Pigmentiphaga sp. H8: one gene and its partner. The main gene of each other region encodes a partner of the protein of the gene in region 2 in a complex. Links are inferred from orthologs where the notes say so. Each region holds a gene or a part of one and is shown on either strand. Other genes may lie near its edges. The genes, in order: EGT29_RS09250 and uvrB.

Region 1 (8,757 bases), 710 kb from region 2 along the record:
GCCCAGCCGCTGGCGCAGGGGCTGATCTCGCCCGACGATCCCGACCTGCTGCAGGTGATCGACGACCCCCAGGCCATCGTCGATGCCATTTTCGATTTCTACCAGCACGAGGGCTTCACCCAGTCCCCGGGCGAGCGCGAGCGGCTGCTGAACCTGTAGCGTCCACGACGGACGGGCCGGGGGCGGGGGCGATGACGCTAGAATGCGGGTAATCGTCGATACCCGCCCTCACCCCCCGCTTATCCATGGCCGTCTTCACCCCCGTCACCGAAACGGATGCCCGCGCTCTGCTTGCCGACTATTCGCTGGGCGAGTTGCGCGCCCTGCGCGGCATCCCTTCCGGCATCGAAAACACCAACTATTTCCTTACGACCAGCCAGGGCGAATACGTGCTGACCCTGTTCGAGCGCCTGACGCGCGAACAGTTGCCGTTCTACATCGACCTGATGACGCACCTGGCCGAACACGGGATTCCCGTCCCCCACCCCCAGGCGACGCACGACGCACGCCGGCTGGCCGAGTTGAACGGCAAGCCCTGCACCATCGCCACCCTGCTGCCGGGCAAGTGCGAGATGTCGCCCCTGCCCGCCCATTGCGAACAGGTCGGCGCCACGCTGGCCCGCATGCACCTGGCCGGGCGCGACTTCCCGGCGATGCAGCCCAACCTGCTCGGGCTGGACTGGTGGCGCGAGACCGCGCCCGTCGTCACCCCCTACCTGGACCCGGCCGCCGCCGCCCTGCTGCGCGACGAAGTGGAGGTCCAGACGGCGTTCGCCCAGACCGACGCCTGCCGCGCGCTGCCGCGGGGCCCGGCGCACTGCGACCTGTTCCGCGACAACGTCCTGTTCGCCGGCACGCGCGAAGCGCCGGTACTGGGCGGCTTCATCGATTTCTACTTCGCCGGCTGCGACACCTGGCTGTTCGATCTGGCGGTCTGCGTCAACGACTGGTGCATAACCCACGCCAGCGGCGAATTCCGGCCCGAGCTTGCCCAGGCGATGCTAGGCGCCTATGACCAGGTGCGGCCGCTGACCGATGGCGAACGCGACGCGTGGCGCACCATACTGCGATCAGCCGCGCTGCGTTTCTGGATGTCCCGGCTGCGCGACTTCCACCTGCCGCGCCCGGCGCAAACCCTGACGCCGCACGACCCCACCCATTTCGAACGCATCCTGCGCCTGCGGCGCGACGGCGATATTTTTCCGCTTCCCTGAGCCATGACACATCTTTCCTACCGGCACGCGCCGACGAGGACCCACGCACGCATCCCGCATCCGCAGGAGGGCCGCTGATGCAAGCCGCCTCCCTGGCTCCCCGCGCCGGCTGGCAATGGGTGCGCGACGGACTCGCCCTGTTTCGACTGCAGCCCATGGCGATGTTCACCTGGGCCCTGACCGTGGGTTTCATGGTCCTGGTGGCCAGCATCCTCGCCCCCATCGGCCCCCTGCTGTTCGTGGTCGGCATGCCGGCGATCACGGTCATGACCCTGGAGGCCTGCCGCGCCATCGAACAGGGCCGCACGGTGCTGCCCTTGCGCCTGTTCCTGGTGCTCAAGGCGCCGGGCCTGTTCAAGAAGCTGCTGGCGATGGGCGCCCTGTACGTGGCCGCCGTGCTGGTCGGGGGCCTGGTCGCCTTCCTGCCTTTCGCCGATGGCCTGAGCGAAGCGATGTCCGGCCTGTCGTCGGACGACGTCGGCGGCGTGCTGGCCGCCATGCGCGCGCCCATCGCCCTGTTCGGCATCCTCTACGTCATCATCGCGGGATTGTTCTGGCACGCGCCGGCGCTGGTGGCCTGGCACCGGCTGGGCATCCGCAAGGCCCTGTTTTTTTCCGGCATCGCCTGCTGGCGCAACAAGGGGGCATTCCTGATGTACGGCGCGACCTGGCTGCTCGTGGTCCTGGCCCTGGAACTGGGCGGCGGCCTGCTCGAAACCGTCGGTTTGTCGCCGACGGTTTCCGGGCTGATTCAAATGCCTTTCAATTTCGTCGCCGCCGCGGTGCTGTATTGCAGTTTCTATCCTACTTACACCAGCGTATTCGGAGCGCCCCCCGCACCCGGTTTCGGCAATGGTTCGTGAGGGATTTCACGGGCGATTTTCTCAGTGAAAACCCGGGACTTCGCCCACAGCGCCGGCATTTTCCGGTTCAATCCGGCAAACGCGGTTGACGGGTCCAAAGATAGCCCGTATAACGGCGGGGCATGATTTTCAAGAGTACGAGTTGCTGCACAAAATCGCTTACCACTGCGGTACGGTTGTTCATGGTCTCCATCCTTGATTGTCTTGCTTACATTCGTTTGGTTTTTTCATTTCAAGGATAAACACCATGGAAACCGGTACCGTCAAATGGTTCAACGACGCCAAGGGTTTTGGCTTCATCACGGCTGACTCGGGCGGCGACGACCTGTTCGCCCACTTCTCCGAAATCCGTGTCGACGGATTCAAGACCCTGCAGGAAAACCAGAAGGTTCGTTTCGAAGTCACCGTCGGCCCCAAGGGTCGCCAGGCTTCCAACATCCAGCCTGTATAAGCTATAATCAGCTTATCCGCCAAAACCCCCGCTTGCGGGGGTTTTTTGTTTTTGCCTGGAAGACAAGCTCCTGCCAGGAGCCACCCCCGGGAAGCCTCCCAAGCTTCCACGACACGGCAAACCCAAACCCCAGGCGGCAGCCACTACGCCCCGGCCTCGCAACGGCTCCGGCGTTTCACCGCGAACTTCCCCGTCATCGCTGGCGCCTCGCGCCACCTTGCCGCATGCCATGGCCCCGCCGTGGCCGAAGCTCGCATTTATGCATTCGCATGTACAGGAGGAATTGACCATGGCGAATAAGGAAGAACTGATCGAAATGGAAGGCATCGTTGCCGAGGTGCTGCCCGCGACCAGCTTTCGCGTCACGCTGGAAAACGGCATGGAGGTTGCCGCCTACGCATCCGGAAAGATGCGCAAGCACCGCATCCGTATCCTGGCCGGTGACCGCGTCACGATGGAACTGTCTCCGTACGACCTGACCAAGGGACGCATCAGCTTCCGGCACAAGGACGGCCCGTCGCCCGCGCCCGGCCTGCGCCGCCCCCAGCGCCGTAACTGACCTGCTGCGGCAGGCGTTCCGCTACAAGATTTGGGCGGACCTGCCCACCCACAACGCCGTCGGCCGCCAGGGCTGGGGCCGCTCAGGCCGGATCGAGCTTGGCCATGGCGAGCGCCAGCGTCTTGGTGCCCACGCCGCCGAAATTGACCTGGACCTGGGCGTCCTGGCCGCTGCCCATGAGGCTGACGATGACGCCTTCGCCGAACTTCGGATGCGCCACGCTCTGGCCTACCTTGAAGATGCGGCCGTTGACCTCGACCCCGGCGTCCGACGTGCGGCGGCTCGAATAGCCCTCGGACGAACCCACGTAGGGGGCGTCCTTGGCCGGCCGCGAAAAGCTGCCGCGCTCGGAGCCCTCGCCCCAGGCGGCGCGCCCCCAGCCGCCGGCGGTATCCACCGCCTTGGCCCGGCCGTCGCGAGGCGTCAGCCACTTCAGCGATTCCTCGGGCACCTCGCTCAGGAACCGCGACCGCATGTTGTAGCGGGTCTGGCCATGCAGCATGCGCGTCTGCGAGAAGCTCAGGTACAGGCGCTCGCGGGCGCGCGTCACCGCCACGTACATCAGCCGCCGCTCCTCTTCCAGCCCGGATTGCTCCAGGACGCTGTTCTCGTGCGGGAACAACCCTTCCTCCAGCCCGGTGATGAAGACGGCCTCGAACTCCAGGCCCTTGGCCGCGTGCACCGTCATGAGCTGGACCGCGTCCTGCCCCTCGCTCGCCTGGTTGTCGCCCGCTTCCAGCGCCGCGTGCGACAGGAAGGCCGCCAGCGGAGACGGCAGCTCGACGCCGGACTCGGGCAGGGTCTGCGCCAGCGCGCCGGCATCGGCCAGCCCGTAGCCGTCCTCGGCGGCGAAGGCCGCCGCCGCGTTGACCAGTTCCCGCAGGTTCTCGATGCGTTCGGCGCCTTCCTTTTCCTGCAGATAGTGCTGGATCAGGCCGCTGGCATCGATCACGTGGTCCACGATCTCGTGCAGCGGCAGGTTCTGCGTCTCGAAACGCATGCGGTCGATCAGGCTCGCGAACTGCGCCAGGTTGTTGCCACCCCGGCCCGGCACCTGGCTCACCGCCGAATACAGGCTGCAATTGTGCAGGCGCGCGATGTCGGCCTGCTGCTCCAGCGTGCGGGCGCCTATGCCCCGCGCCGGGAAATTCACCACCCGCATCCAGGCCGTGTCGTCGTGCGGATTTTCCATCAGGCGCAGATAGGCCAGCGCGTGCTTGACCTCCTGGCGCTCGAAGAAGCGCAGGCCGCCGTAGACCTTGTAGGGAATGCCCGACGAGAACAGCGCATGCTCCAGCACCCGCGATTGGGCGTTGCTGCGGTACAGGATGGCGACCTCGCGGCGCAGCCTGCCCTCGCCCACCAGCGAGCGGATTTCCTCGATCACCCACTGGGCTTCCTGGGCATCGGACAGCGCCTCGTAGACGCGGATGGGTTCGCCGTGTCCCTGGTCGGTCCACAGGTTCTTGCCCAGGCGGCCGGAGTTGTTGCGGATCAGCGTGTTGGCCGCGTCCAGGATGTGGCCGTGCGACCGGTAGTTCTGCTCGAGCCGGATGACCCGCTCGTGGGCGTATTCGCGCTCGAACTCCGCCATGTTGCCCACGTTGGCGCCACGGAAGGCGTAGATGGACTGGTCGTCGTCGCCCACGGCGAACAGGGCCGCGCCGCCGCCCGCCAGCAGCTTGAGCCAGCGGTACTGGAGCCGGTTGGTATCCTGGAACTCGTCCACCAGGATGTGGCGGAAGCGGTGCTGGTAGTGCTCGCGGATGGGCGCGTTGTGGGTCAGCAGCTCGTAGCAGCGCAGCAGCAGCTCGGGGAAGTCGACCACGCCCTCGCGCTGGCACTGGGCGTCGTACATGCCGTAGAGCTCCACCATCTGCCGGTTGAAGCTGTCGTACGCCTCGACCTCGGTGTGGCGCAGGCCCTCTTCCTTGGCGGCGTTGATGAAGTGCTGCAACTGGCGCGGCGGATATTTCTCGTCGTCCACGCCCGCGCCCTTGAGCAGCCGCTTGATGGCCGACAACTGGTCGGCCGTGTCCAGGATCTGGAAGGTCTGGGGCAGCCCGGCATCCCGGTAGTGCGCGCGCAGCATCCGGTTGCACAGGCCGTGGAAGGTGCCTATCCACATGCCGCGGGTATTGATGGGCAGCAGCGCGCTGATACGGGTCAGCATCTCGCGCGCAGCCTTGTTGGTGAAAGTGACGGCCATCAGCCCGTGCGGGCTGACCTGGCCGGTCTGGATCAGCCAGGCCATGCGCGTGGTCAACACCCGTGTCTTGCCGCTGCCGGCGCCGGCCAGCACCAGGGCGTGGCGGGGTTCGATCGTGACGGCGGCGTGCTGGGGGGCGTTGAGGTTGTCGAGCAGGGACATGGCGCGGAAGGCTGGAATGAGAGAGTGCGGCAGGCAGTCTAGCATCGCTGGCCCAGGAGAGCCCCGCCTGCTCCTATAATGAGGGGTTTAGCCGGTCGGCCGCCCCGCGCGAGCCGGCCCAGGCCCGCGGCCATGGGCGTCATCGCCGCGCCAGAATACCTTAGAGACCAGCCCGGAACCCATGCAGGAACGCTACGCTCCCAACGACATCGAATCCGCTGCCCAGAAGCACTGGGAAGCGACCAACGCCTACCTGACGGTAGAACACGCGAAGAACGCCGACGGCTCGGAAAAGCCCAAGTTCTACGCCTGCTCGATGCTGCCCTACCCCAGCGGCAAGCTGCACATGGGCCACGTGCGCAACTACACGATCAACGACGCCATGTACCGGCAGTTGCGCATGAAGGGCTACAACGTCCTGATGCCCATGGGCTGGGACGCCTTCGGCATGCCGGCCGAGAACGCCGCCATCAAGTCCAAGGTGCCGCCGGCGAAATGGACCTACGACAACATCGCCTACATGAAGAAGCAGATGAAGGCGATGGGGCTGGGCATCGACTGGTCGCGCGAGATGGCCGCCTGCGATCCCGGGTACTACAAGTGGAACCAGTGGCTGTTCCTGAAGATGCTGGAAAAGGGCGTGGCCTACCGCAAGACCCAGGTGGTGAACTGGGACCCGGTGGACCAGACCGTGCTGGCCAACGAACAGGTCATCGACGGACGCGGCTGGCGCTCGGGCGCGCTGGTGGAAAAGCGCGAGATTCCCGGCTACTACCTGCGCATCACCGACTACGCCGAGGAACTGCTGGACGAGGTCAAGAACAACCTGACCGGCTGGCCCGAGCGCGTGCGCCTGATGCAGGAGCACTGGATAGGCAAGAGCGAGGGCACGCGTTTCGCCTTCACCCATGACATCCGCGACGCCGCCGGCCAGCTGATCCAGGACGGCCGCATGTACGTCTTCACGACGCGCGCCGACACCATCATGGGCGTCACCTTCTGCGCCGTCGCGCCCGAACACCCCCTGGCCCTGCATGCCGCCGCCAAGGACCCCGCCCTGGCCGCCTTCATCGAGGAATGCCGCAAGGGCGGCGTGACCGAGGCCGAGCTGGCCACGCGCGACAAGGAAGGCCTGCCGACCGGCCTGACCGTGGTGCATCCGCTCACGGGCGAAGCCGTGCCGGTCTGGGTCGGCAACTACGTGCTGATGAGCTACGGCGACGGCGCCGTCATGGGCGTTCCCGCCCACGACGAACGCGACTTCGCGTTCGCCAGGAAATACGGCCTGCCCATCAAGCAGGTCATCGAAGCCGAGGGCCAGGCCTTCTCCACCGACGCCTGGCAGGAATGGTACGGCGACAAGCAGGTGGCCCGTACGGTGAATTCCGGCAAGTACGACGGCCTGGGCCACCAGGCCGCCGTCGATGCCATCGCGGCCGACCTCGCGGCCAAGGGACTGGGCGAGAAGCGCACCACCTTCCGCCTGCGCGACTGGGGCGTTTCGCGCCAGCGCTACTGGGGCACGCCCATCCCCATCATCCACTGCGAGGCCTGCGGCCCCGTGCCGGTGCCCGAGAAAGACCTGCCGGTCGTGCTGCCCGAGGACCTGATCCCGGACGGTAGCGGCAACCCGCTGGCCAAGAGCGAATCGTTCCTGAAGTGCGTCTGCCCGCAGTGCGGCAAGCCCGCCCGGCGCGAGACCGACACCATGGACACCTTCGTGGACTCGTCCTGGTACTTCATGCGCTATACCTCGCCGGGCAACGACGCCGCGATGGTCGACGAGCGCAACGATTACTGGATGCCGATGGACCAGTACATCGGCGGCATCGAGCACGCCGTGCTGCACCTGTTGTACGCCCGCTTCTGGACCAAGGTGATGCGCGACATGGGCCTGGTCAAGTTCGGCGAACCCTTCGTCAAGCTGCTGACCCAGGGCATGGTGCTCAACCACATCTATTCGCGCAGGAACGAGAAAGGCGGCATCGAATACTTCTGGCCCGACGAGGTCGAGAACCTCTACGACGCCAAGGGCGCCATCGTCGGCGCCAAGCTCAAGGCCGACGGCTCGCCGGTGGACTACGGCGGCGTGGGCACGATGTCCAAGTCCAAGAACAACGGCGTCGACCCGCAATCGCTGATCGACACCCAGGGGGCCGACACGGCGCGGCTGTTCGTGATGTTCGCGAGCCCGCCCGAACAGACCCTGGAGTGGTCGGGTTCAGGCGTGGACGGCGCGCATCGCTTCCTGCGCCGCCTGTGGTCCTTCTGCCACGCGAACCGCGAACGCATCCAGGCGGCGCTGGGCCGTCCCGCGCCGGCCGACTGGTCGTCCGCCAGCCAGGCCGTCAAGCTGCTGCGCCGCGACGTCCATGCCATCCTGAAGCAGGCCGACTACGACTACCAGCGCATCCAGTACAACACCGTGGTCTCGGCCAGCATGAAGCTGCTGAACACGCTGGAGGATGCCAAGCTCGACGGCGAGACCGGCGACGCCGCGCTGGCCGAAGGCACGCGCATCCTGCTGTCGGTGCTCTACCCCATCGTGCCGCACCTGACCTGGCAGGCCTGGCTCGACCTGGGCTACGGCCAGGCCCATGGCGACCTGCTGGACGCGCCCTGGCCGCAGCTGGACGAAGCCGCGCTCGTGACCGACGAGGTCGAGCTGATGCTGCAGGTGAATGGCAAGCTGCGCGGTTCGCTGTCGGTGCCCAGCAGCGCCGACAAGGCCGCCATCGAAGCCCTGGCCGTCGCGCATGAAGCCGTGGGCCGGTTCCTGGAAGGACGTCCCCCCAAACGCGTTATCGTTGTCCCTGGCAAACTCGTCAACGTGGTGGGCTGAAGGCAGGCCCCCCGTACGCGCTGACGCGCGCCTGGCATGGTGAGCCCCCAGCCGCTACGCGGCAGCCCCCCAAGGGGGCCGGGGCCCGTCTTGGGGCGGCCCGGCGCCGGGTCCCAGGGGCGATGCGGGTGGACCGGCAGAGCCGGATCCACCGCATCCTGGGGAAACTCAACGGGCTTCGTTGGTGAAGTCTTGATTTGGAAACTGGCATGAAACCGTTGTCCTCTTCGTCCTCTGCTGATATGCGACGCCGTGTGCTGCTGCAAGCCGCGGCAAGCGGCGGGCTGGCACTTCTGGCGGGCTGCGGCTTCGCGCTGCGGGGCACGGCCGACCTGCCCTTCTCCACGCTCTACATCGGCGCTGCCGATACCTCCGAGCTTGGCGCGCAGTTGCGCCGCTACGTGCGCAACACGACCAATACGCGCATCGTCGAGGATCCCAAGACCGCGGAAGCGCA
Region 2 (6,801 bases):
AGCCGGGCGCGAGGCCCAGCAGCTCGAAGTGATCGGGATCGTGCTGCATCAGACGGTGAAAGACTCACCGCAGCCGCAGGATGCCTTTTCGTTCGGATTGTTGAACTTGAAGCCCTCGTTGAGCCCCTCGCGCGCGTAGTCGAGCTCGGTGCCCGCCAGGTACGGCAGGCTCTTGGGATCGATGTACACCTTCACGCCCTGGCTCTCGAACACCTGGTCCTCGGCCTGGGCCTCGTCCACGTACTCGAGCTTGTAGGCCAGGCCCGAGCACCCGGTGGTGCGCACGCCCAGCCTCAGGCCTATGCCCTTCCCCCGTTTCTGGAGGTAGCGGCTGACGTGGCGCGCGGCGCGTTCGGTCAACGTTACCGACATGGCTTCCTCTTAGCTGTTTCCGTGCTTGGCACGATAGTCGTTCACGGCCGCCTTGATGGCATCCTCGGCCAGGATCGAGCAGTGGATCTTGACCGGGGGCAGCGCCAGTTCCTGGGCGATATGCGTGTTGCGGATATCGAGCGCCTGGTCCAGGGTCTTGCCCTTGACCCACTCGGTCACCAGCGAACTGGAGGCGATGGCCGAACCGCAACCGTAGGTCTTGAAGCGCGCGTCCTCGATGACGCCCTGCTCGTTGACCTTGATCTGCAGCTTCATCACGTCGCCACAGGCCGGTGCGCCCACCATGCCCGTTCCCACGGAGTCGTCACCCTTCTCGAAAGAGCCGACGTTGCGGGGGTTCTCGTAGTGATCGATGACTTTTTCGCTATAGGCCATGTTTTTTCTCCTGGTTCAGTGTGCAGCCCACTGCACCGTGTTGATGTCGATGCCGTCCTTGACCATTTCCCACAGCGGGGACATTTCGCGCAGCTTGTCGACCTTGCCGCGGATCAGCTGGACGGTGAAGTCGATTTCCTCTTCCGTCGTGAAACGGCCGAGGGTGAAGCGGATGGAGCTGTGCGCCAGCTCGTCGCTGCGGCCCAGGGCGCGCAGCACGTACGAAGGCTCCAGGCTGGCCGAGGTGCAGGCCGAGCCGCTGGACACCGCCAGCTCCTTGACCGCCATGATCAGGGACTCGCCCTCGACATAGTTGAAGCTGACGTTCAGGTTGTGCGGGATGCGCTGCTCCATGTCGCCGTTCAGGTAGACCTCGTCCATCGTCGACAGGCCCGCCCACAGGCGGTCGCGCAGCATGCGCACGCGCTCGTTCTCGGTCGCCATCTCTTCCTTGGCCAGGCGGAAAGCTTCGCCCATGCCGACGATCTGGTGCGTGGCCAGCGTGCCCGAGCGCATGCCGCGCTCGTGGCCGCCGCCGTGCATCTGCGCCTCGATGCGCACCCGCGGCTTGCGCCGCACGTACAGGGCGCCGATGCCCTTGGGGCCGCACATCTTGTGCGCGCAGAAGGACATCAGGTCGACCTTCAGCGTGGCCAGGTCGATGACGACCTTGCCGGTGGCCTGGGCCGCGTCGACGTGGAAGATCACCCGCTTCTCGCGGCAGATCTCGCCCAGCTTCTCGATGTCCTGGATGACACCGATCTCGTTGTTGACGTACATCACCGAGGCCAGGATGGTGTCGGGGCGGATCGCCGCCCTGAAGGCCTCCAGGTCGAGCAGGCCGTTTTCCTGCACGTCCAGGTAGGTGACCTCGAAGCCTTCCCGCTCCAGCTCGCGGCAGGTGTCCAGCACCGCCTTGTGCTCGGTCTTGACCGTGATGATGTGCTTGCCGCGCTCGGCATAGAAATGCGCGGCGCCCTTGATCGCCAGGTTGTCGGATTCGGTGGCGCCCGAGGTCCACACGATTTCGCGCGGATCGGCGTTCACCAGGTCGGCCACCTGCTGGCGGGCGATTTCGACGGCCCGCTCGGCATCCCAGCCGTAGGCGTGGCTGCGCGAAGCCGGGTTGCCGAACTGCTCGTACAACCAGGGCACCATGGCGTCGACCACGCGCGGATCCACCGGCGTGGTCGCCGAGTAATCGAGATAAACCGGCGTTTTGATCATGACATCCAACCCTCGTGTTGCTGCGCCGGCGCTCAGGCCGTCGCGGTGGATTCGGGAGCGCCCGAGCGGCGGTCCATCAGCACCGACTTGGCGGCGTTGGCTTCCTGCAACTCGCGCATGCGTTGCTGGTCGACCAGGTCCTGCAGGGACACGGAATCGAGGTACTCGACCATCTTGCGATTGAGCGTGGACCACAGTTCGTGCGTCATGCACTTGCCGGCCTTGCCGTCGTTGCCGCGCGAGCAGTCCTGCTTGCCGCCGCAATCGGTGGCGTCCAGCGGTTCGTCGACCGCGAAGATGATGTCGGCCACGGTGACGTGCCGGGCCAGCTTGGCCAGCGAATAGCCGCCGCCCGGACCACGCATGCTGTCGACCAGTTCGTGCCGGCGCAGCTTGCCGAACAGCTGCTCCAGATAGGACAGCGAAATGTTCTGGCGCTGGCTGATGGCGGACAGGGTGACCGGCCCGCTGTGCTGGCGCAGCGCCAGATCGATCATGGCAGTGACGGCGAAGCGTCCTTTCGTGGTGAGTCGCATTCGAAACCCCTGAGGTGAACCGGCGGGAGCAAATCCTTAACGATTTGCTCAAGTATAGCCAATTCCCGAATGTTTTTCTAGGGATTAGTTCGGGAAATTACGGAGGGGAGGAATGCTGCGGCGCAGAAATTTTCGGGCGGGAACCTCCACCCGGACCGGGCGACGGGGCCGCCGCCGGCAAAACAAGGCCCGGACGCGATCCGGGCCTGTAAGGGGAACAGAATGAAACGACAGCCGGAATCAGGCCGCCTGGTACTGGGTGGCGCGCTTGCGCACGACTTCCAGCAGGCCCTGGCAGGCGTCCTCGATATAGTCGAGCACCTTGGCGAACCCTTCCGGCCCCCCGTAGTACGGATCGGGAACGGTGGCTTCCTCGTATTCGTTGGCGAAGCGCATCAGCAGCATCAGCTTGTGCTGGTACTGCTTGGGAGCCTGCTGTTGCAGCAAGGACAGGTTGTCCCAGTCCATCGCGAGGATCATGTCGAATTCGCGGAAATCGTCGACGCGGATCTGGCGCGCGCGGATTTCGCTGATGTCATAGCCACGCTTGCGGGCGGCAGCCTGCATACGGGCATCGGGCGGCTCGCCTATATGGAAGGCGTGCGTCCCGGCCGATTCTATACGGACAACGTCGGAAAGACCGGCGTCCTTCACCAAGCGGCGAAACACGCCCTCTGCGCTCGGCGAGCGACAGATGTTGCCCATGCACACAAACAGTACCTTGGTCATCATGTCCAGAAGTGTGCGGGAAAACCCCGGATAGTTCAAGCTTTTTTTATAAGCACATGAAAATATGGTGCTTTAAAAACCTCTTTAGAATCAGTACGTTACCTTTAAAGCTTTAGAGAATGATCACTATCGGGATGCGTTGCGCACAAGAGCGGTTCCACGGGTGCATCCCCTTCCGCCAGCCTTCAGGCACCATTTCGGTGCGCAACTATCTCGCGATGCACAAGTTTGCCGCCGCGGCGGCGGCTCCGTTCATCCTCGCGTCGGCCCGGTCGCGTTCAGCGCATCCTCGTCGGCCTGCTGCCCGCCCGCCCCGAACACTTTCTGCTTGAGCGCCAGCAACTGGTCGCGGGCCTGCGCCGCCTTTTCGAACTCCAGGTTGCGGGCGTACTCCAGCATGGCCTTCTCCAGTTTCTTGATCTCCCTGGCGATCTGCTTCTCGCCCATGGCCTCGAAACGGGCTGCCTCGAGCGAGTCGCCGCCGTCCATCCCGTCCGAAGGCGCATAGACGCCATCGATCAGGTCGCGTACTTCCTTCTTGACCCCTTGCGGGACGATGCCCCGTTCCTCGTTGAAGAGCAACTGTTTCTCGCGGCGGCGGGTGGTTTCGTCCAGCGCGCGCCGCATCGAGTCGGTCATTCGGTCGGCATACAGGATGGCCTTGCCGTTCAGATTGCGCGCCGCCCGCCCTATGGTCTGGATCAGGCTGCGCTCGGACCGCAGGAAGCCTTCCTTGTCCGCGTCCAGGATGGCCACCAGCGACACCTCGGGAATGTCCAGCCCCTCGCGCAGCAGGTTGATGCCGACCAGCACGTCGAACGTGCCCAGGCGCAGGTCGCGCAGGATTTCCACGCGCTCGACCGTATCGATGTCCGAGTGCAGGTAGCGCACCTTCACCCCATGGTCGGTCAGGAAGTCCGTCAGGTCCTCGGCCATGCGCTTGGTCAGCGTGGTGATCAGCACGCGGTCGTTGCGCGCCACCCGCTCGTGGATCTCGCCCAGCACGTCGTCCACCTGGTTCAGCGCGGGCCGGATCTCGACCACCGGATCGACCAGGCCGGTCGGCCGCACCACCTGCTCGACCACGGCATCGGCATGCGTCTTTTCATAGTCCGCCGGGGTGGCCGAGACGAAGATGGTCTGGCGCATCTTGGACTCGAATTCCTCGAACTTCAGCGGCCGGTTGTCCATCGCGGACGGCAGGCGAAACCCATAGTTCACCAGGGTTTCCTTGCGCGAGCGGTCGCCCTTGTACATGGCGCCGATCTGCCCCACCGTGACGTGGCTTTCGTCGATGATCATCAGGGCGTCGTGCGGCAGGTAGTCCACCAGCGTCGGCGGCGGATCGCCCGGCTTGGCGCCGGACAGGTGGCGCGAGTAGTTCTCGATGCCCTTGCAAAACCCCAGTTCCTGCAGCATTTCGAGGTCGAAGCGGGTGCGCTGCTCCAGGCGCTGGGCCTCGACCAGCTGGCCGTTGTCGACGAAGTGGCGGGAGCGCTCGCGCAGCTCCTGCTTGATGGTGTCGATCGCGCGCAGCACGGTGGCGCGCGGCGTCACGTAGTGCGAACCCGGGTAGACCGCGAACCGCAGCACCTTCTGCCGCACCTTGCCGGTCAGCGGATCGAACAGTTCCAGCGTCTCGACCTCGTCGTCGAACAGCGTGATGCGCAGGGCCAGTTCGGCATGCTCGGCCGGGAAGACATCGATCAGTTCCCCCCGGACCCGGAACGTGCCGCGCATGAACTCCGTGTCGTTGCGCGTGTATTGCATGGCCACCAGGCGGGCGATGATGTCGCGCTGCCCGACGCGGTCGCCGGTGCGCAGCATCATCACCATGTCGTGGTAGTCGTCGGGGTTGCCGATACCGTAGATACACGAGACGCTGGCCACGATGATGGTGTCGCGGCGTTCCAGCAGGCTCTTGGTGGCCGACAGGCGCATCTGCTCGATGTGCTCGTTGATGGACGAGTCCTTCTCGATGAAGAGATCGCGCGTCGGCACGTAGGCTTCGGGCTGGTAATAGTCGTAGTACGAGACGAAGTACTCGATCGCGTTGCGCGGGAAGAACTCCCGCATCTCGGCATAAAGCTGGGCGGCCAGGGTCTTGTTGGGCGCCAGCACGATGGCCGGCCGGCCCATGCGGGCGATCACGTTGGCCATGGTGTAGGTCTTGCCCGAGCCGGTCACGCCCAGCAGGGTCTGGTACATCAGGCCGTCTTCGATGCCTTCGCACAACTGCCCGATGGCGGTCGGCTGGTCGCCGGCGGGCGGATAAGGCTGGTAGAGCTGGAACGGACTGCCGTCGTAGGTGACGAAACGGGGCTCGAACCCTTGCGCGTCGGCCGCGGCCGCCACCAGGCCGGCGGCGTCGTGCAACCCTTCGTGCAACCCTTCGGAAGGCGTAGTCTGCATGCTAGACTCTTGTTTCATCAGGAAAACTTCGGCAGCGAAAGGGTCCCAGAGTTCCGGGACCCCGATGCGATTCGCATTACAGAAAGCAACCTGCCATTATCCTCCGCACCATTTCTTCCTTCAACCCCGCGCGCTTAACGGACGCTTTTCATGACTTCGCTCTTCGCCGCCGTAGAACTGGCCCCTCGCGACCCCATCCTGGGCCTTACCGAACAATTCAACGCCGATACCCGCAGCAACAAGGTCAATCTCGGCGTGGGCGTGTACTACAACGACGAAGGCCGGATTCCCCTCCTGAAAGCGGTGCGCAAGGCCGAGCAGGCGCGTATCGACGCCGCCGCGGCGCGCGGCTACCTGCCCATCGAAGGCCTGCCGGGCTATAACCGCGCGGTGCAGGAACTGCTGCTGGGCGCCGATTCCCCGCTGATCGCCGCGGGCCGGGTCCTGACGGCCCAGAGCCTGGGCGGCACCGGCGCGCTGAAGATCGGCGCCGACTTCCTGAAGCGGCTGGTTCCCCAGGCCAAGGTCGCCATCAGCGACCCGAGCTGGGAAAACCACCGCGCGCTGTTCGAATACGCCGGCTTCGAGGTCGTGAACTACCCCTATTACGACGCGGCCACGCATGGCGTGAACTTCGCCGGCATGATCGCGGCGCTGGAAAGCTACCCCGCCGGCACGGTGGTCGTACTGCATGCCTGCTGCCACAACCCCACCGGCGTGGACCTGACCGCCGACCAGTGGACCAAGGTGGTCGAGGTCGTCAAGGCGCGCCAGCTCATCCCCTTCCTGGACATCGCCTACCAGGGCTTCGGCGACGGCATCGACGCCGATGCCACGGCCGTGCGCCAGTTCGCCGACGCCGAACTGACCTTCCTGATCAGCTCGTCCTTCTCGAAGTCCTTCTCGCTGTACGGCGAGCGCGTGGGCGCCCTGTCCCTGGTCGCCGCCGACAAGGAAGAAAGCGGCCGCGTGCTGAGCCAGCTCAAGCGCGTGATCCGCACCAACTATTCCAACCCGCCCACCCACGGCGGCACGGTGGTGGCCCAGGTGCTGACCTCGCCCGAGCTGCGCGCCGAATGGGAAGCCGAGCTGGGCGAAATGCGCGAGCGCATCCGCGCCATGCGCGCCG

The links.
Region 1: the proteins of uvrB (region 2) and EGT29_RS09250 are in contact, whole or in part, in a crystal structure (PDB 7EGT), measured with the Thermus thermophilus proteins. The link is inferred for Pigmentiphaga sp. H8 from one-to-one orthologs. Residues at the interface, in WP_096411307.1 of Thermus thermophilus: Glu23, Leu25, Arg26, Asp27, Gly28, Glu29, Arg30, Phe31, Arg55, Glu326, Asp327, Phe328, Glu379, Ser382, Gln383, His398, Gly400, Arg401; in WP_096412145.1 of Thermus thermophilus: His654, Arg656, Phe657, Gln666, Asp668, Glu669, Lys680, Arg681, Leu682, Ser683, Lys685, Tyr686, Ala687.

Annotation. Positions count from the first base shown.
Region 1 is NZ_CP033966.1:1,952,282-1,961,038, reverse strand. Bases 2,815-5,781 are described here. They hold EGT29_RS09250 (UvrD-helicase domain-containing protein), read right to left. Parts: upstream 5,459-5,781; coding sequence 3,170-5,458; downstream 2,815-3,169. Other genes in these bases: leuS (leucine--tRNA ligase), read left to right, coding at 5,640-5,781; infA (translation initiation factor IF-1), read left to right, coding at 2,818-3,087. Outside these bases: EGT29_RS09275 (TIGR00730 family Rossman fold protein), read left to right, coding at 1-159; EGT29_RS09270 (homoserine kinase), read left to right, coding at 246-1,214; EGT29_RS09265 (BPSS1780 family membrane protein), read left to right, coding at 1,292-2,077; EGT29_RS09260 (cold-shock protein), read left to right, coding at 2,325-2,528; more of leuS, read left to right, coding at 5,782-8,300; LPS assembly lipoprotein LptE, read left to right, coding at 8,510-8,757. UniProt on the Escherichia coli protein: A helicase with DNA-dependent ATPase activity. Unwinds DNA duplexes with 3'-5' polarity. Translocates on single-stranded DNA with 3'-5' polarity. Initiates unwinding more efficiently from a nicked substrate than double-stranded DNA.
Region 2 is NZ_CP033966.1:2,661,683-2,668,483, reverse strand. What follows is about bases 3,093-6,021. They hold uvrB (excinuclease ABC subunit UvrB), read right to left. Parts: upstream 5,673-6,021; coding sequence 3,513-5,672; downstream 3,093-3,512. Other genes in these bases: EGT29_RS12670 (amino acid aminotransferase), read left to right, coding at 5,823-6,021; EGT29_RS12680 (low molecular weight protein-tyrosine-phosphatase), read right to left, coding at 3,093-3,263. In the rest of the region: Fe-S protein assembly co-chaperone HscB, read right to left, coding at 1-49; iron-sulfur cluster assembly protein IscA, read right to left, coding at 49-372; Fe-S cluster assembly scaffold IscU, read right to left, coding at 382-768; EGT29_RS12690 (IscS subfamily cysteine desulfurase), read right to left, coding at 784-1,995; EGT29_RS12685 (Rrf2 family transcriptional regulator), read right to left, coding at 2,028-2,531; more of EGT29_RS12680, read right to left, coding at 2,772-3,092; more of EGT29_RS12670, read left to right, coding at 6,022-6,801. UniProt on the Escherichia coli protein: The UvrABC repair system catalyzes the recognition and processing of DNA lesions. A damage recognition complex composed of 2 UvrA and 2 UvrB subunits scans DNA for abnormalities.